Acidithiobacillus ferrooxidans ATCC 23270: one gene and its partner. The protein of the gene in region 1 binds, or shares a complex with, the protein of each later gene. Links are inferred from orthologs where the notes say so. Each region holds a gene or a part of one and is shown on either strand. Other genes may lie near its edges.

Region 1 (14,943 bases):
GCAAAAGACTCACCCTGAGGAAAGGCCGCAAGATCGATACCGTGGTAGACGAGATGGATTTTGTCCCAGTCCTGGCGCGGCAGAAAACCGCGCAGGTATTCGACATTGTAGCGGGTGCAGGTGAGAACGAAATGCGCCGACTTGATCCGTCGGCGCATGGCCTCCTGGGGGGTCAGGTAGAGATCCTTGGCGTGCGTTGTGAAGCTGTAGGGAATATTGCACATGACCCCGGCCAGGCGAGCGACCGTGGCGGGTGCATTGGCGAAGTGGGCATGGAGGTGTTGAATGTTGTTTTGCAGACAACCATGCGCTACATAACCGGAACGCAGGAACTGTTTCCCGACGCTCAGTGGCCGACGGGTGCGGATGGACCACCACAATGCGAGCCCGGTGGCATGCAGGTAGCGCAGCGGTGCCCGGGCCGCCACGACGGCATGGCCCCTGGCAACCGCAAATATGATCCGGGGCCAAGTAAGGGGAAGATACGTCACGGTCGCCCGGACCTCCGAAACCGTGGGATGCCGCGGGGCGTCCTCGGGCCGCAGAAGCGAAAAGATGTGCAGGGGGGTACCCAGACGCTCCAGTGCGCGCATTTCGTTGAGAATGAAAGTTTCCGAAAGGCGCGGATAACGCTTCAGTACGTAGCCTACCGTCGGGGTTGTCGCCGTCATAGGGATACCTCCGTGCTCGCGCCGGGATGGAGCATCTCTTCCAGTACCTCGGCAACACGATGAACGCCCCCCAGGTCCACGGTATCCCATGGCTTTCCAGGCGGACGGTCGCCGGCAACGGCGGCCGGCACCAGCTCCACCAGTCGGTCGACCAGGTCTTCCTCGGGCTGGATCATCCACACGAGCCCGAGCTGGCTCAACGTCGTTGCGCGAAGCCATTGCTCCATGCGCGGGGTCGAGCGTGGCACCAGGATGGCCGACTTCCTGGCGGCGAGGATCTCGGCGGTGGTGTTGTACCCTCCCATCGCCACCACCAGATCGGCAATGTGCAGCAAGCCCACGAGTTCGGTGGTATAGGGGATAATCTGGATGTCCTGGCGCTGAGCAGCAATCCCGGCCAGCGTCTGATACTGGTCCGGCGGCATGAGCGGCCCGGGAACGACGATGCTGTGTACCGTGTTCTGTGGAATCCGACGCAAGGCCTCAAGATAGGCATCAATCAAGGCATACCCATCGCCGCCGCCGCCGACGGTAACGAGAACCACCGGCAAACCCGACGGTGCCATCAGCACGTCCGGAACACCGTGCAGGCCCGTGCGGGCGACATAACCGCAGTAGCGCACTTTGGCCGCCACCTTCGGTGAAAGCTTATAGGCACTCACCACGTCGAACAGGTGGCGACTGCCGTAAACCAGGATCTGGTCATATTCCCTTTCCAGCAACTCGTAGATGCCTTGTGCCTGCCAAACCTGGCGCACGGTCTCAGGGCTGTCGATGACATCTCTCAACCCCAACACGGTGCGAGTCGCCGGCATCTCCTCGCGGATGAACCGCAGTGCCGACAAAAGCTCCCCTTTCATTCCCGCCGGGGCATGATCGACCAGGAAGAAGTCGGGCCGGTAGGAGGCAATGGCGTCCAGAATCGCCGCCTCGCGTTGTGCCTTGACCATCTCGAAGCTGGAGGAAAGATCCCTGGCCGCATATTCCTCGGCACCAACCTTGATGACGGGAGGGATGGCTCGTACCTCCAGGCCGATCGGCATCGGCCAGGAACCGGCCATGGGGGAACCGGTCAGCAGCATCCCGGAAAAAGGCGGTTTACGCTGCATGAGATGCTCGACAATGGCCAGATTCCGCCGTAAATGGCCAAGTCCGAAGGTGTCATGAGAATAGAGGAGTACTCGTCGCGCCGACCGCTCATGCTTTGCGGCGGACCACTGGTGCAAGGCGCCCGGGGTTATCGGCTGCCCCGTTGCTGCGAAAGTCCCGGGGGAGGAAGGGGAATCACCGGCAAACATCAGGTTCTGCCGGCTTTCCCGGTCCGCGTAGCGTTGGCTAGTGGGCATGGGACCCGCCGCCTGCGCACCGGGCAGGCGGCGGTATCGCTCCATTCCCGGCTGTATGAGGGGTTTCATCACCGCCCTCCTGAACGGAGCGATTGGAGAAAAGGCTTGCTGAAGGTTTTCCGAATCGCCGTTGGTGAGACTTGTTCAGCGGAAGATTCGGTCTGCGCCAACAAGCCGTCCGGACGGCGGTAGGAACGGCGATTCCTGCGCCAGCAATCCATACAGAACGTCGTCCAGGCGCCGTCAAGAAAGATGCGCACCGCGTGCGGGCTGTGATGGCCGCAAATAGTGCCGACAGTAGCGTCGACATCCCTCACCTGCTTCATCTCGGGTGAAAACTGCCAGGCCCCTAGCATAAGGGAAGATTCGTCGTGTAGAACTCGTTGTTGTTCATAAGTGGTTGTCATAACACCCTCCTTGCCTCTCTCCATGGTTGGGAAATGCTACCGATCGCGACACTTGAAACAAGATTAGTGGTAATTTTTCCCACTGTCAACAATCACCCAGGCTCAAGCCGGACACTCGCGCCGTTCTCCGACCCTGGTTACAGACCGCTCCCGGGCAACGCACCGCCCGGCCATCGAATTCCTGTATAGAGGTGTCTGATACGTGACGTCTTCCTTTCCGGTGGCTGGTCGACATCGGCATTCCGCTGCCGTATGATCAATATAGTGGGATTTTCTACCACGTCAAACAATCTACGCATGAGTGGGAATATATACCACTACATGCTATGCTGAACGTGAATACTGTATTGAGGCGAACTCGGCAAGCCATGAACGAAGCATTGAAGACGGCGGTATTGGCGATTCTGCGCCCCCTGGTCCGATATCTGATCGGACAGGGCTGGACCTATGGGGCGCTGACGGATGCGCTCAAAATGGTATACGTAGCGGAAGCGAGACGACATTACGGGAAGGCCGCCGGGCGACCGCTGACGGACAGTCGGGTCAGTCTGCTGACCGGGATCCACCGTAAGGAAGTCAGGCGGCTGCGGCTTCTGCTGGAGGAGCACGGCGAGCGGCCGATGTTGCGGCACGGGGCCAATCTGGCGGCGCAGGTGGTGGCCGCCTGGGTGTCGATGGCGGATTATGCAGACCCTTCCGGGCAGCCCCGATCGTTACCGCTGCGCAGTGTGGCGGTGCCGAGCTTTGAGGAGCTGGCGCGCCGAGTCAAGGCCGACATGCGTCCACGAGCCATTTTGGATGAATTGGGCCGGGTGGGAGTGGCCCAGGAGCAGGATGGCGTGGTGCACCTGTTGCGCGCTGCGTATATATCCGATCTACCCGAAGACCAGGTCGCTTTTTTGGGGGAGAACGTCGGTGACCACCTGCGCAGCGCGGTACACAACCTGGAAGGGGGGGAACCCTTTCTGGAACGGGCGCTGTATTTCGATGCGCTGCCGGCAGCGGTGCTGGAGGAGGCGCGGCCGGAACTCTACCGGATGGGCGAGCACTTGTTGCGCGAGGCCCATCAGCGGCTGAATACAGCCGAGTCCCCCGAAGGGCCGCAGCGGCGGCTGCGCCTGGGGGTCTATTACTATGAAGAAGACGCCGCGGCGGAATCGACAGAAGAACCGGCAGAAGAACCGGCCGCGGAGGACGAGCCGCATGCCTAAAGCCCTGCGCTGGTGGGTCCTGGTCCTGGGCCTGGTAGCCCTGCCGGGGGCATGGGCCCTTCCCGACCCGGCTGGTGGCCTTGGTGGATCGGGCGCCACCCCGGATGGCATCGGGGGTACGGGTATCCACCCCGGCGGCATCGGCGGCACCGGCATACATTCCGGCGGCATCGGCGGCACCGGCATCCAGCCAGGGGGCATCGGCGGGACGGGAATCACGGCCCTGGGGGTAATCCAGCGCTTCGGCAGCATCTATGTCAACGGTCAGGAATATGCCCTGACCCCCCAGACCCGCTATAGCATCGACGGCGCTGCGGGTACGGCGAAAGACCTGCATCTCGGGGACCGCGTCACCGTCCAGGCCGCCGCCGACGGGCGGGCGATCGCCCAGGAGGTACGGGTGGAGCATGCCGTTATCGGCCGGGTGACCGAAGTCGATGCGGCCAAGCGACAACTCGCCATCCTCGGCGAGACCATCCAGGCGGGCAAAAGGACCCCCATCACCATGCACGATTCGGATCAATCCCTGCCCTTCACGGCCTTGAAGGTCGGTGACGTGGTGTCGATCAGCGGCCTGGACCGGGGGAATGGCCATTGGCTGGCGACGGCGATCCGTCGTCTCTATCCGGGGGATACCGCGCCCGCCCGGGTTCCGTTGCTGCTTCGGGGCCAGGTGGACGCCCTTTATCCGGATCGGGACACCCTGGAAGTCGGAGCAACGAAACTCAAGGTCAACGGGGCCCTGCTCCGTGCCATCCAGGTAGGGCAATCCGTGGTAGTCAGAGGCGAATACGCCGACGGACGGGCTCAGGTCGAGAGCGTGACACCCACTGCACTGGCGGCGCAGAACGTCGGCAACCGGGTGTCCCTGGTGGGTTACCTGGCTCGCGGGGATAACGGTTGGACCACCCACGGGATATCTCTGGTGGAGGGACCCCACACCCTCTATGAAAACGGGGATGCCGCGAACATGCGGGCAGGCAGCATGGTCGCCATCAGTGGGGAGGTCAAAGCCCCGGGGGTCATCGCGGTGGAAAGCATCACCTTCCGCGTCAACCCTATGGACTTTGATTTGCCCGCCTTACCACAGATGGCGCGGGGCGCGCGAGGTGACTGGGAGCGATCCGAAAATGAGGGTGAGCGCCCAGAGGTCAATAGCCCCGAAATCGAGCGGCCCGATGTCGAGCGGCCGGAAGTGCGACCACAGGTGGAAAGGCCGGAAATCCTTGATGGCGATTAAGACAAGACTGTATCGCCATCACTGAGTAGTACCGTGCATCTTAAATTGAATCATAGAGATGGAGAATGTCGATGAACTTGGAAAGCAACCTGTGGGGGATAAAAACCCTGGCATATTCATCAATGACCTGGAGACGGAACGAGGCTGCGCCGGACACCGTTCGGCGGCGTTGCAGGGGCGGTGGCGTGATCCGCCATATCCCCATGCCCGAGGTCCTGCAGGGCAATTACCAGAGCTGCGCGGGGGCAGACGTCGGTGCGGTGCAGGGAAGGGGCAGTCATGGTCTGCACATCCTCCTGGCGCAGGCTTTCTCATGAGCAGGCGGATTCTCGTCACCGGTGCCGCCGGCTTCATCGGCTACCACCTGTGCCGCCGTCTATTGACCGAAGGGTGGATCGTGCATGGTCTTGATAACCTCAACGCCTATTATGACCCCGCCCTCAAGCGGGATCGCCTGGCGCATCTGGAAAACCATCCGGACTTTCAATTCCACACCGTGGATCTTGCCGATCGGGAGGCCATGACAGGCCTCTTCGCCGGGCCACATTTTGATGTGGTGGTGAATCTTGCGGCCCAGGCGGGCGTCCGCCATTCCCTCCAGGATCCCGCCGCTTATGTCGACAGCAATCTGGTCGGTTTCGCCAATGTTCTGGAGGGCTGTCGCGCCCAGGCCGTGGACCATCTGCTTTTCGCCTCCTCCAGTTCGGTCTATGGCGCCAACGCCCGCCTGCCTTACAGCGTCCATGACGGGGTCGATCATCCGCTCAGCCTCTACGCCGCCAGCAAGCGGGCCGGCGAACTCATGGCCCATAGCTATGCACATCTCTTCGGCATTCCCTGCACCGGTTTGCGTTTTTTCACGGTCTACGGACCGTGGGGCCGACCGGACATGGCCTATTTTCGTTTCACGCGCCAGATCCTTGCCGGAGAGCCTATCCCCGTCTTCAATCATGGTCAGATGCGCCGGGATTTTACCTATATCGACGACGTCATCGAAGGCGTGGTACGGCTCCTGGACTTCGCACCGCGCCCTGCTCCGATGTCGACGGAGCGGCCGGATCCGAGCACCAGCGATGCCCCCTTCCGTCTTTACAATATTGGCAACCATACCCCTGTAGCCCTGCTGGATTTCATCGCGATCCTGGAGGATCTGCTGGCGCGCAAGGCCGACATCGAATGGCTGCCCATGCAGGCCGGGGACGTTATTGCCACCTATGCCGATGTGGGTGAATTGCAGGAGGCGGTGGGTTTTTCCCCCGCCACCCCCTTGCGTGATGGTCTTGCCCGTTTCATCGACTGGTATCGGAGTTATTACGACGCATCTTGAAAACAGGTGACTCCAGACCACAGCGCAGCGGATTGGACATGGCGGCGCTCCTGATGACCGATTGCCGAGCGATGATCGCAGCCCGTGCAGCCCGTATCATGGTCTATATACAACATGCACAAGTCGCCGAATGGGGCTGGCGAGATCTTGCCTCCGTGTTCCGTTTTGGCTAACGGCGGGGTGTTGCGCATGCGCCGGGAGGCAGGGTAAATGGTGGGTCCATATTTCACGACATGCTACAATTGATACGGAAACTGAGTAAGGCGAGCCCAGGCAGGCCATGAATGGAGTACTGAAAACGGCGGTGTTGGCGATCCTGCGCCCATTGGTCCGGTATCTGATCGGACAGGGGTGGACCTATGGGGCGTTGGCGGACACACTCAAGATGGTGTATGTGGCGGAGGCGAGCAAGCACTATGGGGAGACCGACGGGCGGACACTGACGGACAGTCGGGTCAGCCTGCTGACCGGGATCCACCGTAAGGAAGTCAGGCGGCTGCGGCTTCTGCTGGAGGAGCACGGCGAGCGGCCGATGTTGCGGCACGGGGCCAACATTGCGGCGCAGGTGGTGGCCGCCTGGGTGTCGATGGCGGATTATGCAGACCCTTCCGGGCAACCCAAGTCGCTACCCCTACGCAGCGAGGCGTCCCCGAGCTTTGAGGGACTGGCGCGCCGAGTCAAGGCCGACATGCGCCCACGAGCCATTCTGGATGAATTGGGCCGGGTGGGGGTGGCGGAGGAAAAGGAAGGGGTAGTGCGTCTGTTACGCCATGCCTATATTTCTGCCCTGCCGGAAGACCGGGTAGCCTTTTTGGGGGAGAACGTCGGTGACCACCTGCGCAGCGCGGTACACAACCTGGAAGGGGGGGAACCCTTTCTGGAACGGGCGCTGTATTTCGATGCGCTGCCGGCAGCGGTGCTGGAGGAGGCGCGGCCCGAACTCTACCGGATGGGCGAGCGCTTGTTGCGCGAGGCCCATCAGCGGCTGAATACAGCCGAGTCCCCCGAAGGGCCGCAGCGGCGGCTGCGCCTGGGGGTCTATTACTATGAAGAAGACGCCGCTGCGGAATCGACAGAAGAACCGGCCGCGGAGGACGAGCCGCATGCCTAAAGCCCTGCGCTGGTGGGTCCTGGTCCTGGGCCTGGTAGCCCTGCCGGGGGCATGGGCCCTTCCCGACCCGGCTGGTGGCCTTGGTGGATCGGGCGCCACCCGGGATGGCATCGGGGGTACGGGTATCCACCCCGGCGGCATCGGCGGCACCGGCATACATTCCGGCGGCATCGGCGGCACCGGCATCCAGCCAGGGGGCATCGGCGGGACGGGAATCACGGCCCTGGGGGTAATCCAGCGCTTCGGCAGCATCTATGTCAACGGTCAGGAATATGCCCTGACCCCCCAGACCCGCTATAGCATCGACGGCGCTGCGGGTACGGCGAAAGACCTGCATCTCGGGGACCGCGTCACCGTCCAGGCCGCCGCCGACGGGCGGGCGATCGCCCAGGAGGTACGGGTGGAGCATGCCGTTATCGGCCGGGTGACCGAAGTCGATGCGGCCAAGCGACAACTCGCCATCCTCAGCGAGACCATCCAGACGGGCAAAAGGACCCCCATCACCATGCACGATTCGGATCAATCCCTGCCCTTCACGGCCCTGAAGGTCGGTGACGTGGTGTCGATCAGCGGCCTGGACCGGGGGAATGGCCATTGGCTGGCGACGGCGATCCGTCGTCTCTATCCGGGGGATACCGCGCCCGCCCGGGTCCCGTTGCTGCTTCGGGGCCAGGTGGACGCCCTTTATCCGGATCGGGACACCCTGGAAGTCGGAGCAACGAAACTCAAGGTCAACGGGGCCCTGCTCCGTGCCATCCAGGTAGGGCAATCCGTGGTAGTCAGAGGCGAATACGCCGACGGACGGGCTCAGGTCGAGAGCGTGACCCCCACTGCACTGGCGGCGCAGAACGTCGGCAACCGGGTGTCCCTGGTGGGTTACCTGGCTCGCGGGGATAACGGTTGGACCACCCACGGGATATCTCTGGTGGAGGGACCCCACACCCTCTATGAAAACGGGGATGCCGCGAACATGCGGGCAGGCAGCATGGTCGCCGTCGAGGGAAGGGTCCAGGCACCGGGCGTCGTCAATGCGGAACGCGTCATCTTCAGCGTCAACCCCATGGACTTTGATTTCCCCATCATACCGCGGATGCCGGTGCTCCCTCCGGTATTACATCATCCCGAAATCGAGCGCCCGGAGTTTGGGCCCCCGGAGATAGAACCCCTGGTGGAAAGGCCGGAACTCCCTGATAACGATTAATCCAAAATCCGGCAGTTGAAAAAGTGCGATCAGTATTTATAGCGCCACGAAATTGCGCTGCCGCTGATTCCAGTGCCGGTAAGAACGCGCCACCGTAAACAAGCCCGCACCGATGGTCCCGACAAAAAAACCGATGGGCCAGTTGGTCCAGTAGGAGAGTGCGATAGCACTCCAGATGCAGCCCTCTGCAAAAACCACGGACAGCACCAGCACGCGCATGGGATTGCCGCTCAACACCTGGGCGGCGGCCGGCGGGCCGACCAGCAGGGTGAACACCAGAAAGGCCCCCACCACCGGCAAGGCCGTGGCAGTTACCAGGGCCAGCAGGGTCAGGAACACCAGATCCATGCGTGCGGCGCGAATCCCCTGCAAGGCCGCCAGATCGGGAAAAGTCGAGTCCAGCAAGAGAGGCCGAAAATACAGAGCGATGCCCACAACCACCAGCGCGCAGATGCCCAGTATGGGCCACAAATCGGCGTCGCTGACCCCCAGCACCTCGCCGAAGAGCAGGGAAAACACCGCCGGTGCATACGCACTGGTCATACTGAGCAACAATGCACCCACCCCCAGAAACAGCACCAGCAGCAGCCCGGTGCCCACATCGCGGCGCCCCATGCGCACCAATTGGCGCAGGAGTAAAACCCCCATTCCAACAAAAACCAGCAACCCGATCAACGGATCGATTCCCAGCAGGTTGGCCGCCGCCGCCCCCGGAAAAGCGCCCAGAGGCAAGGCATGGGCGGCAAAGGCGGAGCGCCGTACCACCACAAAAAAGCCGATGAAAGCAGCGACAAAAGCAATGGCGGTGGCGGCAATCCAGGTATTGATCATGAAACTGGAAAACATGCCCTATGCCTCGCAGTGCGGCCAACTGACCGACTTCGGACGCGCTGACAAGCCCGCTACTTTAGCCACCAGCACCGCCGCCAAATAAAACAGGAACACCAGCGCCACGATAAAAAAGCTCACTGGCCAGGCATTACCGGAAAACCAGTAGTAACTCTCATAGGCCATCCAGATACCCACCCAGACCGCGGTCAAACCGATAGCAATGGCCCAGCATATCGCCTGTACCGGGCGCCGACTCAGGCGAATCGCCGCACCCGCCGGGCCAATGAGCAAAGCTGTCGCCAGCACCGCGCCGATGGCCAGGGCGCAGACTGCTACCGCCAGTCCCAGGGCCAGCAGTTGCAGCAAACCGATCCAACGCAGGGGAATACCTCGCGCCGCCGCCAGATCAGGGTCCACCGCCATCAACATCATAGGCCGGTAGAGCAGACCCACCAGCAAGAACACCCCGGCGGAGGCCATCAATGCAGGACCGATAAGACTCTGCGGAATCGCAAACATGGAGCCGAACATCACCGACACCGCTGCGCCCGTAGTGCTGGTGGTCGTCACGTCCAGATAGAGAAAGAGCGCCGACAGCCCCAATCCCGCCCCCAGAACGATGCCCGTGGCAAGATCACGCTCCCGCACCTTGCGTACACCAAGAAACTCCATGCCGAAGGCCGCAATCCAGGCCATACCCAGAAAACCCAGCAAGGGATTGATGCCCAGCAGGAAGGAGGCCGCCCCGCCGGCGCTGCTTACATCGGCCAGGGCATGTCCGGCAAAGGCATTGCCGCGCAATATGGTAAACATACCGATCACCGCGCTGACCAGCGCTGCACAAGTCCCTACGATCAACGCGGTTTGCACCGGTCCGCTAGCGAAGAAACCGGAGTTTTCCAAAAACATCCAAAGATTCCACATGGCGTTAAACCGCCTTTTCCGGATGCGCTACAGACGCTGCCGTGCCCGCCTCGGCATCTTCAGCAGCGACATCGGGTAGTACGAGTATCCGCCGCCCATGCCGCAGTACCGTTACCGGGTAACCATAGAGCTTACTCAGCACCTCAGGCTGCACCACCTCCTCCACACTGCCGGTGGCGGCCTGTCCGCCCACCAGATAGACCAGACGGTCCATGACAGGTAAGAGTGGGTTCATATCATGAGCAGTCACCAGTACAGCAATCTGTCGGGTACGCGTCAATCTCCCAAACAACGCCACCAGCGCATTGGCGCTGCCGAAATCCAGATTAGCCAAGGGCTCATCGAGAATGAGCAGGCGCGGCTGACGCACCAGGGCATGGGCGATAACCGCCCGCTGTTGCTGGCCGCCGGAGAGTTCTCCAACCCGCTGATCCGCAAAGTCTTCTGCCCCAACCGCATGCAACGCCTGATCTACCAAGGCTTTTTTACGACCGGAAAACAGCGGCAGACCCAGGCGATGGCCATCCAGCCCCAACTGCACCAGATCTCTGGTCCGCAGGGGGGTATCCGCATCAAAAGCGATTTTCTGGGGCACATAGCCGACCAGAGCACGGCGCTGACCCGCTGGCGCACCATCCATCAAGGCCTGCCCCGCACGGATCGGCGTCAGACCTAACAGACCGCGCAAAAGGGTCGTTTTACCCGCACCATTCTCACCGATCAGAGCACAGAGCTGTCCCGGATAGAGGTCAAAACTGACATCCCGCAGAATGCTGCGGCCGCCCAGATCCACGGACAGGTGGGCGACTGAAAGTATCGGGTCAGACATTTCCCATGCCGGATTACTTCAGCACGGTCGTCGAAGTGCCATGCTCCACCGCGTTACGCAGCGCATTTACCTCCGCCAGCATCCAAGACTGATAGTGGTAACCCGCCGGCATGGTTTCATAGACACCGACCACGGGGATCTTCGCCGCCTGCGCCCGACTCAGGAAAGAAGCCGTCAATGAATTTGTCACCTGCTGATTATACACAAAGACTCTGACCTGATGCCGCTGCAGGAGCTGGTTCTGGGCGCTCACATCCTGCGGTGCCGGGTCCGTACCATTCATGATGGCGGCCTGGAGTTTCCACGGCGTTTTGATGTCGCAACCCGCGGCTTCCAGCAAATAATCGGCGACGGGCTCCGTCACTGCCACCGGCGTGCCGCCAAAGCGGGCCTTGAAGCGGGCGATGGCGTGGTACCACGGTTTCAGAGAGGCATCGAACCTGCGCACATTGGCCGCGAAGGTGGCGGCATGGGCCGGATCCAGTTCGGTCAGGCTCGCCGCAACTGCCTGCGCCACCGCAGGCATGGTCTCCGGCTTGTACCAGAGATGGGGGTTGGGGGTGTTTTCCGGCAGATGAAGCAGATCCTGGACGACGATCACCCTGCGCTGCGCGTTCCGGTTTGCCCGCAAAATTTTCCGGACCCAACCGTCATAGCCGACCCCATTCCGCACCACGAGCTGCGCCGCGGCAAGCTCCCGGGCCACCGCAGGACTGGCTTCAAAGGCGTGCGGATCTGTGCCGGGGTTGCTCTGGATCGCAGTGACCGACACATATTCACCGCCGATCTGACTGATCACGTTGGCATATTGATTTTCTATCCCGACCGCATGAATGGTCGCTGCGGCAGCCACCTGCGCCGTGCCCAGCCCCGCGCACAGGGCGATCAGCGTCAGCAAGGCGGACGCCGGATGAATACGTGCATTCCGAAAGCCCAGGTCGGTCATTTTTCAAATCCTCGGAAAACGGCTGCCAAAGCCTGCGGCGGAGGGCCGCACAACTTTTCATGCAACTGTGTTGCACAGTATGGAAATAGGGATTCAATGTCAATCTTCTGGTTCCGCACGTGATTCCGGGTTGGAGCCGGCGCTCGCTTTCCGACGGCGCCAAGTTTCCACCCCCAAGCTTCCCCTGCCACGAAGCTTGGAGGTAAGATGACCCCATTGTTTCATCACCTTTGGAAAAGCACCCCATGAGCCAAGCCCCCCATTCTACGCTGGATACCAGCGTCCTGACCCAAATCGTTGATGACATGCTCCACCTCGCCCGCGAGCAGGGTGCCAGTGCGGCGGAGGCTTCCGCCAGCACCGGCAAAGGCTTGTCGGTAACCGTGCGCCTCGGAGAAGTGGAATCCATCGAATACCACCAGGACAAGGGGCTGGGGGTCACGGTCTATCTCGGTCAGTCCAAAGGCAGCGCCTCCACCTCGGACTTTTCCCGCAAGGCCTTGTCAGAAACCGTTTCAGCGGCGCTCACCATTGCCCGGCATACGGCGGCAGACCCGTTTGCCGGGCTTGCCGATCCCGAACTTTTCGCCAAAACCTTCCCGGATCTGGACCTCTATCATCCCTGGTCCATAGATGCAGACAGCGCCGCCGATCTGGCGCGTCGTTGCGAGGCGGCCGCCCGTGAGAGCGATCCGCGCATTCACAACTCCGAAGGCGGCAGCCTCGGCACCGGCGAGGGCTCGTCGGTCTATGGCAATAGCCTGGGTTTCATGGGCAGCAGCCGATCATCGCGACACAGCCTGTCCTGCTCGGTGATTGCGGAAGACCGTAACGGCGGAATGCAACGGGACTACTGGTATGACGTGGCCCGTGCCGCCGATGCGCTGGCGACGCCGGAAACCATCGGCAGGACCGCCGCGCAGCGCGCTCTGCGCCGCCTGGACGCCCGCAAGGTAGCCACCACCAAGGCCCCGGTGCTCTTTGAAAACCAAGTCGCGTCCAGCCTTATCGGCCATCTCGCCAGCGCCATCAGCGGCAGCAGCCTGTATCGCAAAAGTTCCTTTCTGGTGGACAGCCTTGGCAAACAACTCTTCCCGGAACACGTCCGCGTTTATGAAGAACCCTTACGGCGTCGTGGGTTGGGTAGCTGCAGTTTCGACGGCGAAGGGGTCGCCACCCGCAACCGCGACATCGTCTCCGGGGGCGTACTGGAAGGCTACATCCTCGACAGTTACAGTGCCCGCAAATTAAACATGAAGACCACGGGCAATGCGGGCGGCGCCCACAACCTCACCTTGCAGCCGGGCAAGGCATCTCTCGATGAACTGCTCCACCAGATGGGGCACGGCCTGCTGGTTACCGAGCTCATCGGCTTCGGCATCAACATGGTGACCGGTGATTACTCCCGAGGCGCTGCCGGCTTCTGGGTGGAGCATGGGGAGATCCAGTATCCCGTCGAAGAGATCACCATCGCCGGGACCTTGCAGGGCATGTTCCAGGGCATGCGCGCCGTAGGCAATGACCTGCTCATTCACGGCAACACCGGCTGCCCCTCCATCCTCATTGACGAGATGATGATTGCCGGCGACTGAGGACAAGGGCCAGCAGCAAAAGAACTGAACTCAACAGCAGATAGGGGAGACTGCCCCAGCGCCCGAAGGGTGTTTCTCCGCTCATCGGCTGGATGGCCCCGTTCAGAGTGCCCCCCACAAACTGGGGCAGTTGCGAAATTACCCGCCCATGGGGGGAGATCAGGGCGGTAATACCCGTATTGGTCGCGCGAACATCGGGTTTCTGCTCCTGCCGGGACTGCATGGCCGCCATTTGCAGACTTTGCGCGGCGGCGATGCTGTGGCCGTACCATGCATAATCACTGATATTCAAAAGAAAGGTGGCACCCTCCCTGACGCCCTTGCGCACATCCCGGGAGAAGGACTCTTCATAGCAGATGGTCATACCGGCTTTCTGCCCGTCTACGGGCAGGGCGTAAGGTCCATCTCCAAAAGAGAAACTGCCGAGCCCCGGCAAAAAATGATGTACCAGAGGCCCGAGTAAAACGGGCATCGGAATATATTCTCCGAAGGGCACCAGATGCTCTTTCCGATACCAGCGCAGCGGTGCCTTCCCGTCAATTTCCATCGCCGCGTTGTAATATTTGCGGCCGACCTCCTCGGGAATACCGATGAGCAGGATTTTACGGTGCGTCGCTGACCATTGCTGCAACTGTTCGATCAGGCTTGGTATTTCGGTCTGAAAGAGAGGGAAGGCAGTCTCCGGAAGGACGATCAGCCGGGTATCGGGCGGCGTCTGCAAAATCATGTTTACGTAATGATGCAGGATGGCGCTGACTTTGGCAGCATTCCACTTCTCCGAGATGGCAATGTTGCCCTGCAGCAGACTTACCCGCAGCGGCTTGCCTACAGGATGGGTGAAGGACACGGACCCCGCCGCCATGGCTGCCCCGGAAATCACCAGGAGCGACACGACGCCGCCCAAGAGCACCGGGCGGGACTGCCGCCGTTGCAGCATATAGACCAGGATGACCGCCACCCCGGCCGTCGCCAGCCCCACTCCGTATTGCCCCAGCCAGGGCGCAAAGCCACCGAGGAAGGCATGGGTCTGGGTATATCCCGTCGCCAGCCAGGGGAAGCCCGTAAAGAGGCGTGCCCGCGCCCATTCCACCAAAGTCCACAACACCGGCAGCGCCAGCAACCGGCCATTCCCGACAAAAAAGCGGCCCGCCAGCCATAAGGCCAACGCCGCGTAGACGGCGCAACAAGCCGCCAGCAAAGCGACCGCGGCACCTGCCAGTGCCCAATCCATGTTGGCGAAATTATGCAGGGTAATGGCGATCCAGCTCGTTCCCGCGGCAAAAGCAGCAAAACCGAAACCCGCGCCC
Region 2 (14,867 bases), 1.8 Mb from region 1 along the record:
GCAACCCACGGTTCTGCAACGTAACACCGTTAACGAACATCGTCGGACTCCCCCCGTAATTTCGCCAGCAAGGCATCCAGACTTTCCTGCGTCAGATTCTCGTAATAGTGATCACCGACCTGCAGCATCGGTGCGTCTTTACAGGCACCCAGGCACTCCACTTCCTGCAGGGTAAAGAGACCGTCCGCGGTCGTCTCACCAGGGCTCACACCCAGGCGCTCGCTCAGGTGTTGAAGTATCGCGTCGGATCCATTCAGAAAGCAGGAGACGCTACCACAGACGCAGAGTTTATGCCGCCCCACCGGCTGGAGATCGTACATGCTGTAAAAAGTTGCCGCCTCATAGACCTGAATCGCCGGGATGCCGAGCAGACCGGCGATATGCTCCATCACCGCGTCACTCAGATAGCCGTGCTCCTCCTGGGCGATGCGCAGCGCCGCCAACAGGACGGAACGCGCCTGATCCGCCGGATATTTAGCCCGCTCACGAGCAATTTCTGCCAGAGACTTTTCCGATAACATGGCTTACCTGTCGATCTCGCCAAAAACAATGTCCATGGTGGACAAAATAGCCACCACGTCCGCGATCATATGTCCCCGGGCCATCTCGTCCATAGCGGCGAGATGCGGGAATCCGGGTGCCCGGATTTTCATCCGGTAGGGTTTGTTGGCACCATCCGAAATCATATAAATGCCAAATTCCCCCTTGGGAGCCTCCACCGCGGCATAGACTTCACCCGCAGGAACCGCCATCCCTTCGGAGAATAGCTTGAAGTGATGAATCAACGCCTCCATGCTGGTTTTCATCTCTTCGCGGGACGGCGCGGCAATCTTGAAATCATCGGTAATCACCGGGCCAGGATTCTTGCGCAGCCAATCCACACACTGGACAATGATCCGGTTGCTCTGCCGCATCTCCGCGACGCGGACCAGATAGCGATCATAACAGTCCCCGGTTTTACCCACCGGGATATCAAAATCCAGATCGGCATACGCTGCGTAGGGTTGGGTACGCCGCAGATCCCAAGCCACACCGGAAGAGCGCAGCATGGGGCCAGTGAAGCCCAGTTGAATGGCCCGTTCCGGCCCCACCACACCGATACCCACCGTGCGCTGCTTCCAGATCCGGTTGTCCGTCAGCAGGGTTTCATACTCGTCCACGTAGGTGGGGAAACGGCGCGCGAAGTCCTCTATGAAATCCAGCATGCTGCCCTGACGGTTGGCATTGAGCTCTTGCAGGCGCCGGGCGTCACGGTAAGGAGACGGCTGGTACTGTGGCATCTGGGCAGGTAGGTCGCGGTACACCCCCCCCGGGCGATAGTAGGCGGCATGCATGCGCGCACCGGATACCGCTTCATAGACATCCATGAGGTCTTCCCGCTCGCGGAAGCAGTAAAGAAAGACGCTCATGGCACCGACGTCCAGGGCATAGGCACCCAACCAGAGCAGATGATTGAGAATGCGGGTAATCTCGTCGAACAGGGTACGGATATACTGGGCACGAACCGGCACTTCAACGCCGAGCAGTTTCTCTACCGCCAGACAGTACGCGTGTTCGTTGCACAGCATCGACACATAATCGAGCCGATCCATATAAGGCAGGTTCTGCAGATAGGTCTTGTTTTCCGCCAACTTCTCGGTAGCCCTGTGCAGCAGACCGATGTGGGGATCGGCGCGCTCGATCACTTCACCGTCCAGTTCCAGTACCAGACGCAGCACACCGTGGGCAGACGGATGCTGCGGCCCGAAGTTCATGGTGAAGTTATTGATTTCGGGCATTGTAGCGACCCTCCCCTGCTTCACGGATGATACGTGGTACCACCACGCGCTCCTCGGTGCGCGTCGGCTCGTAAACCACCCGGCCCTGGTCCGCGTCGTAACGCATTTCCACCGTACCGACCAGGGGAAAATCCTTACGGAAGGGATGGCCGACAAAGCCGTAGTCCGTAAGGATGCGCCGCAAATCGGGGTGGCCATCAAAAAGAATCCCGTAAAGATCAAAGGCCTCACGCTCAAACCAGTTAGCGGCAGCCCAGACCTCCACTACGGAGGGCACGATGGGCAGATCGTCATCGGCAAAAATACGCACCCGCAGGCGCTGGCGGTGCTTCAGGGAGAGCAGATGATAGACCACGGCAAAGCGCGGCCCCTCCCAAAGCCCTTCGCCATAGGCGGAGTAGTCCACTCCGCAGACATCTACCAGCAAATCAAAGGCGCAGGCCACATCATCCCGAAGCAGGAGACATGCCGCAGGGAAGCCCTCACGGGACAATTCCACGGTCAGTTCGCCGCGATCCAGGTGCGCAGTTCGCAATGTCGCGCCCAGTTCATCACTGAGATGCTGGCGCAGATTTTCGAGTGCGTCAGTCATGTCTCACCGGGCAATGGTATTGGTGCGGCGGATTTTTTTCTGCAACTGGACCAGGCCGAAAAGCAAGGCCTCAGCAGTAGGCGGACAACCCGGTACGTAGATATCCACGGGCACGATGCGGTCACAGCCCCGCACGATGCTGTAGGAATAGTGATAATAGCCGCCGCCGTTGGCACAGGAGCCCATGGAGACCACCCAGCGCGGCTCCGGCATCTGGTCATAGACCTTGCGCAAGGCAGGGGCCATCTTGTTGACCAACGTTCCCGCCACGATCATCACGTCGGACTGGCGCGGACTGGGACGGAAGACAATACCGAAACGATCCAGGTCGTAACGCGCGGCCCCGGCGTGCATCATCTCCACTGCACAGCAGGCGAGGCCGAACGTCATGGGCCAGAGGGAACCGGTACGGCCCCAGTTGACTACCGTGTCGATGGTCGTGGTGACGAAACCCTTTTCGAGAAGGCCCTCTATTCCCATTCCAGCGCCCCCTTCTTCCATTCATAAATGAAACCGACCACGAGAATGGCGAGGAATAGCATCATGGCCAGAAAACCTGTCATCCCGATCTGATCAAAGACCACCGCCCAAGGGAAGAGGAAGGCAATTTCCAGATCAAAGAGGATGAAAAGAATGGCAACGAGATAGTAGCGCACGTCGAATTTCATGCGCGCATCTTCAAAGGCCTCGAACCCGCATTCGTAGGGCGAGAGCTTTTCGCTGTCCGGCCTGTGTGGCCCCAGCGAAGACCCCATCAGCAGTGGGGCTACGCCAACCACCAATGCGACGAGCAGAAATATGAGCACTGGCAAATAGTGGTTCAACATCTCCAACCCCTCCACCCGATACGGGCTCCGGAAAACACATCCAAAGCCACTGATAAATTATTTTTTTAGTATATAAATCATATCTCTGGATGAGATCAGAGATAAAAAAACAGCCCGTAGGGCTGCAATTTGGTGCCGAAGACCGGACTCGAACCGGTATAGCTTGCGCCGCCGCCCCCTCAAGACGGTGTGTCTACCAATTTCACCACTTCGGCCTGATAACTATTAAAACTCTCTCATGATGCGCTGGCGACGTCAAGGCTTGACGGGGGTCTTTCCTGCGACAACAGATGAAGCCGCACTGGTCACCGGGCTCGCTGCGCTTGCTACCGACTGTGCCGGAGCAGCAACGATGGGAGCTACGGGTGCCGACGTCGTCACCGGCGCCTTGCTGGGCAGGGCGATGCCGGAAAAAACACTGCTGCTGGAGTGATCGGAAAGATAGGCCAACCCGAGGCTGTTCAAAAAAAACAGCGCGCCGATCACGGCCGTAGTATGGCTCAGAAAATTCCCCGCACCACGCGCTCCGAAAATCGTCTGCGAGCCACCGCCCCCGAAGACGGCGCCAATATCAGCACCCTGCCCTTTCTGAATCAGGACAAGCCCCACCAGAACGATACAAATAATGATCTGGACCACCAGCAACACCGTGTACATCGATTCAGCCTCCTCGTCCTGCCGACTCGGCAGCACGACAAATTTGGATAAACTCACCCGCCTGCAGGGACGCGCCACCCACCAGGGCCCCGTCAATGTCCGCCTGGTCAAAAAGCGCGGCGGCGTTGTTGCCTTTAACACTTCCGCCATAAAGCAGCAACAGACGCCTGGCAAGCTGCGCCGAATAAGCGGCTGCCAACTCGCGGATGAACACATGGACCGCCTGTGCCTGTTCAGGGCTGGCACTCAGACCTGTGCCAATGGCCCAAACAGGTTCATAGGCAATGATCAGGTTGGGTTGGCTCGCCTCGAGATTCAGCAGGGGCAGCACGGCTTCGAGCTGACGGCGTAATACCGCATCTGTGAGACCCTGCGCACGCTCCGCCTCTGTTTCACCCACGCAAACCACGGGGATGAGACCTGACAGCAATGCTGCTTTAATCTTCTGGACAATCTGCGCGTCGCTCTCCGCAAAAATCTGCCGCCGCTCGGAATGCCCGATCAGCACATAACGGCAACCCATATCACGGAGCATGGCCCCGGATATTTCTCCGGTATAGGCGCCGCTTGCTTCCCAGAAAAGGTTTTGCCCCCCCCAACGCAAGGCGCTGCTTTTGGCCTCCTGAGACACTGCGTGGAGCAGGGTAAAAGGCGGGAAGATCACCACCTCCGGGCGCATCGGCTCCAGCCCTGCGTGAAGAATGGCCTGAGTGAGATGCACGGCATCCCCACTCAGGCCGTTCATCTTCCAATTTCCTGCTACCATAGTGGGACGCACGGCGATTCTTCCTTATGCTCAGTGTCTGCGACAACCTCACCGTCCCCTGGGGGTGGCCGACAGCCCAGTAATGTAGGCGCCAGTGTAAAGATTCAGCTTCGAATGGTCAATTTCGTGGTCTTGGGACAGCACCGGCAAGAGCCAGCTTGGTTAAACCACTGGTCAGCGCTGCGGCTACATCGGCCGCCATATCAGCGGATGCGGCCTCGACCATGATCCGTAATACCGGTTCCGTACCGGATGGGCGCACCAGCAGGCGCCCGCTTCCCCCGAGACGATCCTCCGCATCAGCAATGAGCTGGTGTGCCGATGACTGGTCGAGCAGTGTTTGCGCCCCGGCCATGCGCACGCTTTTCAGCACCTGGGGGAAAGCGCTATAGCCTTCCCGCAGGGCTGCCAGCGTCACCCCGCTGCGGCGCAGAATGGCCAGTATCCGCAACGCGGCAAGGATGCCATCGCCGGTAGTGTTCGCGGGCGTGATGATGTGCCCCGACGACTCGCCGCCCAGCGGATAGCCATGGCGGCGCATGGCTTCCAGTACGTAACGGTCACCTACGGGCGTGCGCAGCATGGGCACACCACAGCCAGCCAGCGCCTGCTCCAGGGCAAGGTTGCTCATGACCGTACCCACCACGCCGGAGAGCCCACCGTTCTGGCACATATTCCGCGCCAGCAGCCAAAGGATTTCGTCACCGTCGAGCAACTCACCCCGACCGTCCACCAGGAGCAGGCGATCACCGTCGCCATCAAACGCAATGCCCACATCGGCGCCGGTGCGTAGCACCGCGGCACGCAGCGCTTCCGGGTGAGTGGAACCCACCTGATCATTGATGTTGACGCCGTTGGGCTCCGCTCCCAGCAATTCCAGTGTGGCTCCCAACTCCCCGAAAATCATGGGCGCCACTTTGTAGTTGGCGCCGTGCGCACAATCCAGCACCAGATGTATTCCGCGCAGATCGAGGTCGGCGGGAAAGGTGGTTTTACAGAACTCCACATAACGGCCCGCCGCATCATCCACCCGCCGGGCCTTGCCCAGCCGCTCCGAGGCCGAGAGAGCCATCGGCCGGTCCATCCATGCTTCGATGGCCTCCTCCTGGGCATCCGGCAACTTGTAGCCGTCTCCGGAGAAGAATTTTATGCCGTTATCCTGATAAGGGTTGTGCGACGCGCTGATCACAATACCGGCATCCGCGCGCAGGGTACGGGTCAGATAGGCGATGGCCGGCGTCGGTAAGGGGCCAACCAGTAGAACATCGACGCCTGCCGCCGCCAACCCGGACTCCAAGGCAGACTCCAGCATGTATCCGGACAGACGGGTGTCCTTGCCGATAACTACCCGGGGCCGACCTGGCGCGTCGGCGGTGAGCACGTGCCCCGCAGCCCAGCCCAGGCGGAGCACCCATTCCGGGTGAATAACAGAATCACCGACCTGACCACGCACTCCGTCGGTCCCAAACCACTTTCTGGTCATCGTTTGCCTAACTCCACATAGGAACAGCGGTCTTCAAATCAAGCCAATCCGCGCCAGACCCCCAATGCCTGCACCGTTTCTGCGACATCGTGGACACGTACGATGCTGGCGCCGCGCGACACGGCCCAAAGTGCCGCGGCAACACTGCCCGCCACACGCTCAGAAGCCGATTCTACACCAGAGAGCTCACCGATCATGCGTTTGCGGGAAAGACCCACAAGCAGCGGCAGCTCCAGGGACGCAAGGTCATCCAGATGGCGCAGCAAAGTACGGTTTGCTTCCAGATCCTTGGCAAAACCAAAGCCGGGATCTACCAGCAGATGGTGCCGGGGAATGCCTGCGGCGACACACTGTGCTACACGCTCGGACAGAAAATCCTTCACCTCTGCCACGACATCGCGGTAATGGGTGTTCTCCTGCATATTCTGCGGGGTACCCCGCATGTGCATCAGACAGACGGGAACACCCAACCCTGCGATGGTCTCCAGTGACAGCGGATCAGCACGCAACGCGGTCACATCATTCATGAGCCCCGCGCCCAGAGACCAGGCTGCACGCATAACAGCGGCTTTGCTGGTGTCAATGGAAATGGGCAGCGGCACCTCTGCCGCCACCGCCTCCAACACCGGCAGAAGTCGCCGCAACTCTTCCTCCTGCGTCACCGCCGGCGCCCCGGGGCGGGTGGATTCCGCCCCGATATCGATGATATCGGCACCCTCCTCCCACATCCGTTTGGCGCGCACGAGGGCGGCATCCGCAGACAGATAGGTACCGCCATCCGAAAAGGAATCAGGAGTGATATTAAGCACTCCCATAACACAAGGGCGCCCGAGAACCAGGGGGCGCCCATTGCAATCCAGCGTCAGGGTCAAACCGGGTGTTCGCCGGGGTTGAGGCTGGGCAACGACTGTCCGCCGGATTTGTCGGCCGTTGTGACATTGCCGTCGGGAGTGGAAGGATAGCTTCCCGTTCCCCCTTCCACCGGCGGCTGCGGATCATGCCCCGCCATGATAGCGCTCACCTGTTTTGCGTCCAATGTCTCATACTTCAGCAGAGCCCGGGCCATGGCCTCGACCTTGTCGCGATTTTCTTCGATCAGTTTACGGGCAATACCGTAACGCTCCTGAATAATATCGCGTACCTCTCCGTCCACGGTCCTCGCCGTCTGCTCCGAGATATTGCTGTGCTTGGTCATTTCCCGGCCAATGAATACCTCTTCCTCTTTTTCACCAATGACCATCGGCCCGATGCCGGACATGCCCCACTGGGTCACCATGCGCCGCGCCAGGTCGGTGGCACGCTCGATGTCATTACCTGCGCCGGTCGTCATCTGGTTGAGGAATACTTCTTCAGCGATGCGTCCACCCATGAGAATGGAGATATTGTTGAGAATTTCCTGACGCTCGTAGTTGAAGCGATCCTCCGTCGGCAACTGCATGGTGAGCCCCAAGGCCCGGCCACGCGGGATAATGGTGACTTTATGCACGGGGTCCGTGCCCGGAAGCAGCTTGGCCACCACGGCATGACCGGACTCGTGATAGGCCGTGGTCTCACGCTGTTTGTCGCTCATCACCACCGACTTGCGTTCGGCGCCCATCATGACCTTGTCCTTGGCATCTTCAAAGTCAATCATGTCCACCAGACGCTTGCTTCTACGAGCCGCCATCAGCGCCGCTTCATTGACCAGGTTGGCCAGATCGGCGCCGGAGAAGCCAGGGGTACCGCGGGCAATGACCTTGGCGTCCACGTCAGGGGCAACCGGCACCTTGCGCATGTGTACCTGCAGAATCTGCTCGCGCCCGCGAATGTCCGGCAACGGAACGGTGACCTGCCGGTCGAAGCGGCCGGGCCGCAACAACGCCGGATCCAGCACATCCGGACGGTTGGTAGCCGCGACGACAATGATGCCCTCGGTGCCCTCGAACCCATCCATTTCCACCAGCAACTGATTCAGGGTCTGCTCGCGTTCATCATTACCGCCACCCAGGCCGGCGCCACGCTGACGACCCACTGCGTCGATTTCGTCAATGAAGATAATGCAGGGGGCATGCTTTTTGGCCTGCTCAAACATGTCGCGAACCCGCGATGCACCCACGCCAACAAACATTTCCACGAAGTCGGAGCCGGAGATGGAGAAGAATGGTACCCGCGCCTCTCCGGCGATGGCACGCGCCAGCAGGGTCTTACCGGAACCCGGCGAACCCATGAGCAGCACACCCTTGGGAATACGTCCGCCGAGGCGTTGAAATTTCTGCGGATCGCGCAGGAATTCAACAATCTCGGCCAGTTCGTCCTTGGCTTCTTCAATACCTGCCACATCGGCAAAAGTGACCTTGTTGTTTTCCTCGGTCAGCATCCGCGCCTTGCTGCGGCCAAAGGTCATCGCGCCGCGACCACCGGCACCACCACCACCCATCTGGCGCATGAAGAATATCCACACGCCGATCAGCAGCAACATCGGGAACCATGAGATGAGGATGGAGAGCAGCAGCGACTGCCCCTCCGGGGGCTTGACCGAGATCTTCACTCCTGCGGCCAACAGTTGGGGAACAACCTGGGTGTCGTTCGCCGGGGTGTAGACGCTGAAATGCTGCCCCGAATTCAGGCTGCCTTCCACATGATTACCGTTGATGGTGACATCCGCGACCTGACCTTGCTTGATACTACTCACGAAGGTCGAAAAATCCATGGCCTGGGCCGGGGTAGAACTGCTCGTATTGAGGTTCTGGAACACCAGCATCAGGATAACGCCGATCGCCACCCACAATAGTACATTTTTTAAGACATTATTCATTAGCTCACCCCCCGACCGGGAGAATTTAGACTGATTATAAGACCAATATATCGTTCGATCTTAACCTTCTCAAGACCGCCTGACAAGAGCAGCTTCCTCAACCCTGCGTTCCCCCCACCGTCAGATCACGGATTTTCAGCGTCGGCTGTCCAACACCTACGGGTACACTCTGGCCATCCTTACCACAAGTGCCCACTCCCGTATCCATCTGGAGGTCGTTGCCGATCATTTCAACCCTGGTGAGCACATCCGGGCCGTTGCCGATCAGGGTCGCGCCTTTGACAGGCCTGGTTATCTTACCGTTTTCAATCAGATATGCTTCCGATGCGGAAAAAACGAATTTGCCGTTGGTGATGTCCACCTGACCGCCCCCAAAGTTGACGGCGTAGAGCCCGCGTTTGACGCTGGCGATGATTTCCCGGGGATCGCGGTCCCCGGCCCGCATATAGGTATTGGTCATCCGCGGCATCGGCAAGTGCGCGTAAGACTCGCGGCGTCCATTACCGGTCGAACGCGTCCCGGTCAAACGCGCGTTCAGGGTGTCCTGCAGATAACCTTTGAGAATGCCATCCTCGATCAGTGTCGTGCACTGAGTCGGAGTCCCTTCGTCATCGACATTCAGACTCCCGCGGCGCCCATCGAGCGTGCCGTCATCCACGACGGTGACGCCCGGCGCGGCGACCCGCTGGCCGACCCGGCCGCTGAAGGCGCTGGTGCCCTTGCGATTGAAGTCCCCCTCCAGTCCGTGGCCAATTGCCTCATGCAGCAGCACGCCCGGCCATCCCGGCCCGAGGACCACTTCCATGGTGCCGGCAGGGGCCGCCTCCGCCTCCAGATTGACGAGCGCCTGACGCGCGGCTTCCCGGGCGAAGCCTTCGGCCATGTCGCCCTGAAGAAAGGCCTGATAATCGTAACGGCCGCCGCCGCCGGCGCTGCCTTGCTCACGCCGCCCGCCCTGCTCGGCGATGGCGGAGACGTTGAGGCGCACCAAAGGACGCACATCGGCAGCCATCGTACCGTCGAGACGCGCCACCAGCACCGCCTCGAAGCGGGCATTGAGGCTGGCCATCACCTGGACGATGCGCGGATCACAGGCCCGGGCGGCCCGTTCCACCCGTTCCAGCAGGGCGATTTTCTCGCTATTGGAAATGGAAGCCAGAGGATCGACCGGCGGATATAGTGCCAGCCCCGGACGCTGCTGCCAGACCAGTCCTTTCGTCTGACCCGGACGATGGACAATGGCGCGCGCCGCATCCGCCGCCGTCAACAAGGCATCAACCGCGATTTCGTCAGAATAGGCCAACCCCTGACGCTCACCGCTCACCGCCCGCACACCCACTCCCTGTTCAATGGAGTGACTGCCTGACTTCACGACCCCTTCTTCCAGGCTAAAGCCCTCGCTGCGGCTGTACTGAAAATACAGATCCGCATCATCCAGGGCGCGATGGGAGAGGCGACCGAACACCTTTTCCAACGCCCCTTCGCTGATTCCGCCAGGTGCAAAAAGGGTAGCGCGGGCAATTTCCAGGGCTGAGGCAGTCATGACGTTCCTTTCTGACAGATTAAGACAGTCAGTATGCGCCCAACCCATGGTTTAGAACAAGTCCAAACCGTCTGCTGCGCCTGCTACAGACCAAGGTTGTCGGCAGCCAGGCCCGAACCGCCATCCGCCCGCCGAGCGGGATAAAATTTCGTCGTGAAATGATACCGCTGGTTCGGTTATCCACATCTTTTGCACCATTTGCGCACCATATTATGCACAAGATGTAGTTGACACCAACAGAAACAAGTCTATATTTAGTATTCAGCTGCCATGCTTTCCGCTGTCACTGCTTGTACTCACCACCGCCCTGATCTGGAGTCGCCCATGTCTAAACCTACCACCCAGGCCGTCATCGGTAACCCTGCCTACGACCCTTCCGAAGCCAGTCATTACAAAGTCATTCGTCGCAACAACGCGATGGTCAATTTTGACGCCAGCAAGATTCATATCGCTGTGACGAAGGCCTTCCTGGCCGTGGAAGGCGGCAGCGGGGCGGCAAGCGCGCGCGTTCGTGACCTCGTCAGCCGCCTGACGGAACAGGTGATTGAAGCACTGAAACGGCGCCAGCCGGGGGGCGGCACCTTTCACATCGAAGACATTCAGGATCAGGTGGAACTGGCGCTCATGCGTGCCGGCGAACACGAAGTCGCCAGGGCCTATGTACTTTATCGCGAGGAGCGCGCGCGGGAACGCCGCCAGCAAGCTGCGGCGGAAACCCCAGCCGACGTCCCGGTTATTCGGGTCAGCTATCCGAACGGCAGCCAGCGGGCACTGGACATGGTACGATTGCGCGCCGTCATCGACGAAGCCTGCAGCGGCCTGGGCACCGCCGTGTCGATAGACGCCATTCTCGGCAACACCGTCAAAAATCTCTACGACGGTATCAGTGAGGATGAGTTGTTTCAGGCCCCCATTCTGGCCAGCCGGGTGCTGATCGAGCGCGATCCCGCCTACGCCTACGCCTCGGCACGTCTGCTTCTCGACCGCGTGCGCTGGGAAGTGCTCGGTGAAGCCGCGACGCAGGCGGAGATGACCGCACGTTATCCCCAGTATTTCCGCGACTATCTGCAAACCGGCATCCAGAATGAGCTGATCGACCCGCGCCTGGGACAGTATGATCTGGAACGCATCACCGCCGCGCTCCGGCCGGAGCGGGATCTGGACTTCCAGTATCTGGGCATGCAGATTCTGTATGACCGCTACTTCTTGCATGTACGGGAGCGCCGCATCGAGTTGCCGCAAGCCTTCTGGATGCGGGTGGCCATGGGTCTGGCGATGAATGAAGTCGACCGCGAAACCCACGCCATCGCCTTTTACGAAGTGCTGTCCAGCTTCGACTTCGTCAGTTCGACGCCCACCCTGTTCAACGCCGGAACCTTGCGCCCGCAGTTGTCCAGTTGCTTCCTGACCACCGTGGGTGACGACCTGGATGACATCTACGAAGCCATCAAAGAAAACGCCATGCTCTCCAAGTTCAGCGGCGGGCTGGGGAACGACTGGACGCCGGTGCGTGCGCTGGGCTCCTTCATCAAAGGCACCAATGGCAAGTCGCAGGGCGTCGTTCCCTTCCTCAAAGTGGTCAACGACACGGCGGTGGCGGTCAATCAGGGCGGCAAGCGCAAAGGCGCGGTCTGCGCCTATCTGGAAACCTGGCACATGGATATCGAGGAATTCCTCGAACTGCGCAAGAATACCGGCGACGACCGCCGCCGCACCCACGATATGAATACCGCCAACTGGATCCCCGACCTCTTCATGGAACGCGTCGAGAACAACGCCATGTGGACGCTGTTCAGCCCCAACGAAACACCGGATTTGCACGACCTCACCGGGTCGGCGTTTCGGGAGCGCTATGAGCACTATGAGCGCATGGCGGATGCGGGCGGCATCGAGTTGTTCAAGCGCATACCAGCCATTCATCTCTGGCGCAAAATGCTGACCATGCTCTTCGAGACCGGCCATCCCTGGATCACCTTCAAGGACCCCTGCAACCTGCGCAGCCCGCAGCAGCACGTTGGGGTGGTGCACAGCTCCAACCTCTGCACCGAAATCACCCTCAATACCAACGCCAAAGAGATTGCCGTCTGCAACCTGGGGTCCGTCAACCTGGTATCCCATTTACGGGCAGTGGCGGACGCCGGCGCATTGCGCGAGGACAGCACGCCGGAAGAACTGCTCGCCATGATGGATGGGGAAAAGTTGCACCACACCATCCGCGTTGCCATGCGGATGCTGGATAATGTCATCGACATGAACTACTACGCCGTCGCCAAGGCGCGCAACAGCAATCTGCGGCACCGGCCGGTGGGCCTGGGGCTGATGGGCTTCTCCGATGCCCTGTTACAGATGCGGATTCCTTACGCTTCGGCAGCAGCCCTCGCCTTTGCCGACATCAGCCAGGAAGTCATTTCCTACCATGCCATCGATGCATCGGCCGATCTCGCCCGGGAACGGGGCAGCTATCAGAGCTTCCCAGGGTCCCTGTGGAGTCAGGGTATCCTGCCCATCGACAGCATCGACCTGCTCGCGGCCGGCCGTGAGCACGGCGTGGACGTGGACCGCAGCCAGCATCTGGACTGGGCAACACTGCGTAGCAAGGTACGGGGCGGCATGCGCAACAGCAATTGCCTGGCCATTGCGCCCACCGCCACCATCTCCAATATTGTCGGTGTCAGCCAGGGTATTGAACCGATTTACCAGAACCTCTATGTCAAATCCAACCTGTCCGGCGAGTTTACGGTGGTGAACAGCTATCTGGTTCACGACCTGAAACGCCTGGAACTCTGGGATGAGGTCATGGTCAATGATCTGAAATACTTCGATGGCTCGGTCATGCCCGTAGACCGCATTCCGGCCAGCATCAAGCCCCTGTATGCCAACGCTTTTGAAACCGACCCGGAATGGCTGGTGGAAGCGGCGGCGCGGCGGCAGAAATGGCTGGATCAGGCCCAGAGTCTCAACCTCTATTTCGGCCAGCCTTCCGGCAAGAAAATTGACGAGATCTACCGGCTGGCCTGGAAACGCGGCCTGAAGACCACCTACTACCTGCGCTCACTGGGCGCCACGGCAGCGGAAAAATCGACGGTGCAGACGGGCACCCTCAATGCGGTCGTATCAGGTCAACCCAAAGCCTGCGCGATCGACGATCCGACTTGTGAGGCCTGTCAGTGATACGGGAATTGTTTGAAAAAGGAAAACATCATGTTAAGTTTTGAAGAAAATCTTCGTAAAGAATCCATTCTCAATGGACCGTTAGCGACGCGTCCGGAGCATGTTGGTGGCATCGAGGAGACTGGCATGACCAGTTTTGAACGGGTGCGCGCCGAAGACAAGCGCATCATTAACGGCCACGCCGATGTCAACCAACTGGTGCCTTTTAAATATCAATGGGCCTGGGATAAATACCTCGCCGCCTGCGCCAACCACTGGATGCCCCAGGAAATTCAGATGTCCAGGGACATCGCCCTGTGGAAAGACCCCAAGGGGCTGACCGAGGACGAGCGGCGTATCGTGAAGCGCAATCTAGGCTTTTTTGTGACGGCGGACAGCCTGGCGGCCAACAACATCGTGCTGGGCACGTATCGTCATATCACCGCCCCGGAATGCCGCCAGTATATGCTGCGCCAAGCCTTTGAAGAGGCCATTCATACCCACGCCTATCAGTACATTGTCGAATCCATCGGCCTCGATGAGGGCGAGATATTCAACATGTACCACGAGGTGCCTTCGGTACGGGATAAAGATCAGTTTCTGATGCCCTTTATCGACGTTCTGGCGGACCCCCATTTCAAAACCGGCACCCTGGAAAATGACCAGAAATTATTACGCTCACTGATCGTGTTTGCGGCGATTATGGAAGGCACCTTTTTCTATGTGGGTTTCAGCCAGATTCTGGCGATGGGCCGGCAGAACAAAATGGTAGGCGCGGCGGAGCAGTATCAGTACATCCTGCGCGATGAATCCATGCACTGCAATTTCGGTATCGATATGGCCAACCAGATCAAGGTGGAAAATCCGCAACTCTGGACGGAGGCTTTCCAGCAGGAAATCATCGACCTGATCCGCCGTGGCGTAGAGTTGGAATGTGCTTACGCCGACGATACCATGCCCCGCGGGGTGCTCGGTCTGAATGCACCGGTCTTCAGGGAATACGTCAAATATATCGGCAATCGCCGTCTGGTGCAGCTTGGTTTGCCGCAGCAGTATCCGGGCGTACAGAATCCCTTCCCGTGGATGAGCGAAATGATGGATCTCAAGAAAGAGAAGAACTTTTTTGAGACGCGGGTCACCGAGTATCAGACCGGCGGGGCGCTGAGCTGGGAATAAGCGGGCTGCTCCGTTGGACGACACATAAAGTGAGATCAAGCGAGACTAGGCAGCCAAACGTAGGCTGCCACTTCTTAATGAAGAGGCAGCAAAAGACAAAA

The links.
Region 2: the proteins of pmbA (region 1) and tldD are in contact, whole or in part, in a solved structure (PDB 5NJ9), measured with the Escherichia coli proteins. The link is inferred for Acidithiobacillus ferrooxidans ATCC 23270 from one-to-one orthologs.

The regions. Positions count from the first base shown.
Region 1 is NC_011761.1:532,674-547,616, reverse strand. What follows is about bases 11,572-14,462. They hold pmbA (metalloprotease PmbA), read left to right. Parts: upstream 11,572-12,289; coding sequence 12,290-13,636; downstream 13,637-14,462. Other genes in these bases: lnt (apolipoprotein N-acyltransferase), read right to left, coding at 13,605-14,462; AFE_RS02830 (metal ABC transporter solute-binding protein, Zn/Mn family), read right to left, coding at 11,572-12,044. Also shown: AFE_RS02890 (glycosyltransferase), read right to left, coding at 1-671; AFE_RS02885 (glycosyltransferase family protein), read right to left, coding at 668-2,086; AFE_RS02880 (hypothetical protein), read right to left, coding at 2,086-2,424; AFE_RS02875 (DUF6502 family protein), read left to right, coding at 2,793-3,635; AFE_RS02870 (DUF5666 domain-containing protein), read left to right, coding at 3,628-4,875; AFE_RS16305 (hypothetical protein), read right to left, coding at 4,995-5,156; AFE_RS02860 (NAD-dependent epimerase), read left to right, coding at 5,189-6,202; AFE_RS02855 (DUF6502 family protein), read left to right, coding at 6,483-7,313; AFE_RS02850 (DUF5666 domain-containing protein), read left to right, coding at 7,306-8,514; AFE_RS02845 (metal ABC transporter permease), read right to left, coding at 8,551-9,360; AFE_RS02840 (metal ABC transporter permease), read right to left, coding at 9,364-10,254; AFE_RS02835 (metal ABC transporter ATP-binding protein), read right to left, coding at 10,274-11,098; more of AFE_RS02830, read right to left, coding at 11,112-11,571; more of lnt, read right to left, coding at 14,463-14,943.
Region 2 is NC_011761.1:2,333,644-2,348,510, forward strand. The notes cover bases 8,218-11,032. They hold tldD (metalloprotease TldD), read right to left. Parts: upstream 10,441-11,032; coding sequence 8,995-10,440; downstream 8,218-8,994. Other genes in these bases: ftsH (ATP-dependent zinc metalloprotease FtsH), read right to left, coding at 8,218-8,897; AFE_RS12105 (ribonucleoside-diphosphate reductase subunit alpha), read left to right, coding at 10,765-11,032. Also shown: NADH-quinone oxidoreductase subunit NuoF, read right to left, coding at 1-40; NADH-quinone oxidoreductase subunit NuoE, read right to left, coding at 30-521; AFE_RS12050 (NADH-quinone oxidoreductase subunit D), read right to left, coding at 525-1,778; AFE_RS12055 (NADH-quinone oxidoreductase subunit C), read right to left, coding at 1,762-2,370; AFE_RS12060 (NuoB/complex I 20 kDa subunit family protein), read right to left, coding at 2,374-2,850; AFE_RS12065 (NADH-quinone oxidoreductase subunit A), read right to left, coding at 2,841-3,197; preprotein translocase subunit SecG, read right to left, coding at 3,453-3,854; tpiA (triose-phosphate isomerase), read right to left, coding at 3,859-4,620; glmM (phosphoglucosamine mutase), read right to left, coding at 4,739-6,103; folP (dihydropteroate synthase), read right to left, coding at 6,142-6,918; more of ftsH, read right to left, coding at 6,972-8,217; more of AFE_RS12105, read left to right, coding at 11,033-13,611; AFE_RS12110 (ribonucleotide-diphosphate reductase subunit beta), read left to right, coding at 13,738-14,766. UniProt on the Escherichia coli protein: Metalloprotease involved in CcdA degradation. Suppresses the inhibitory activity of the carbon storage regulator (CsrA).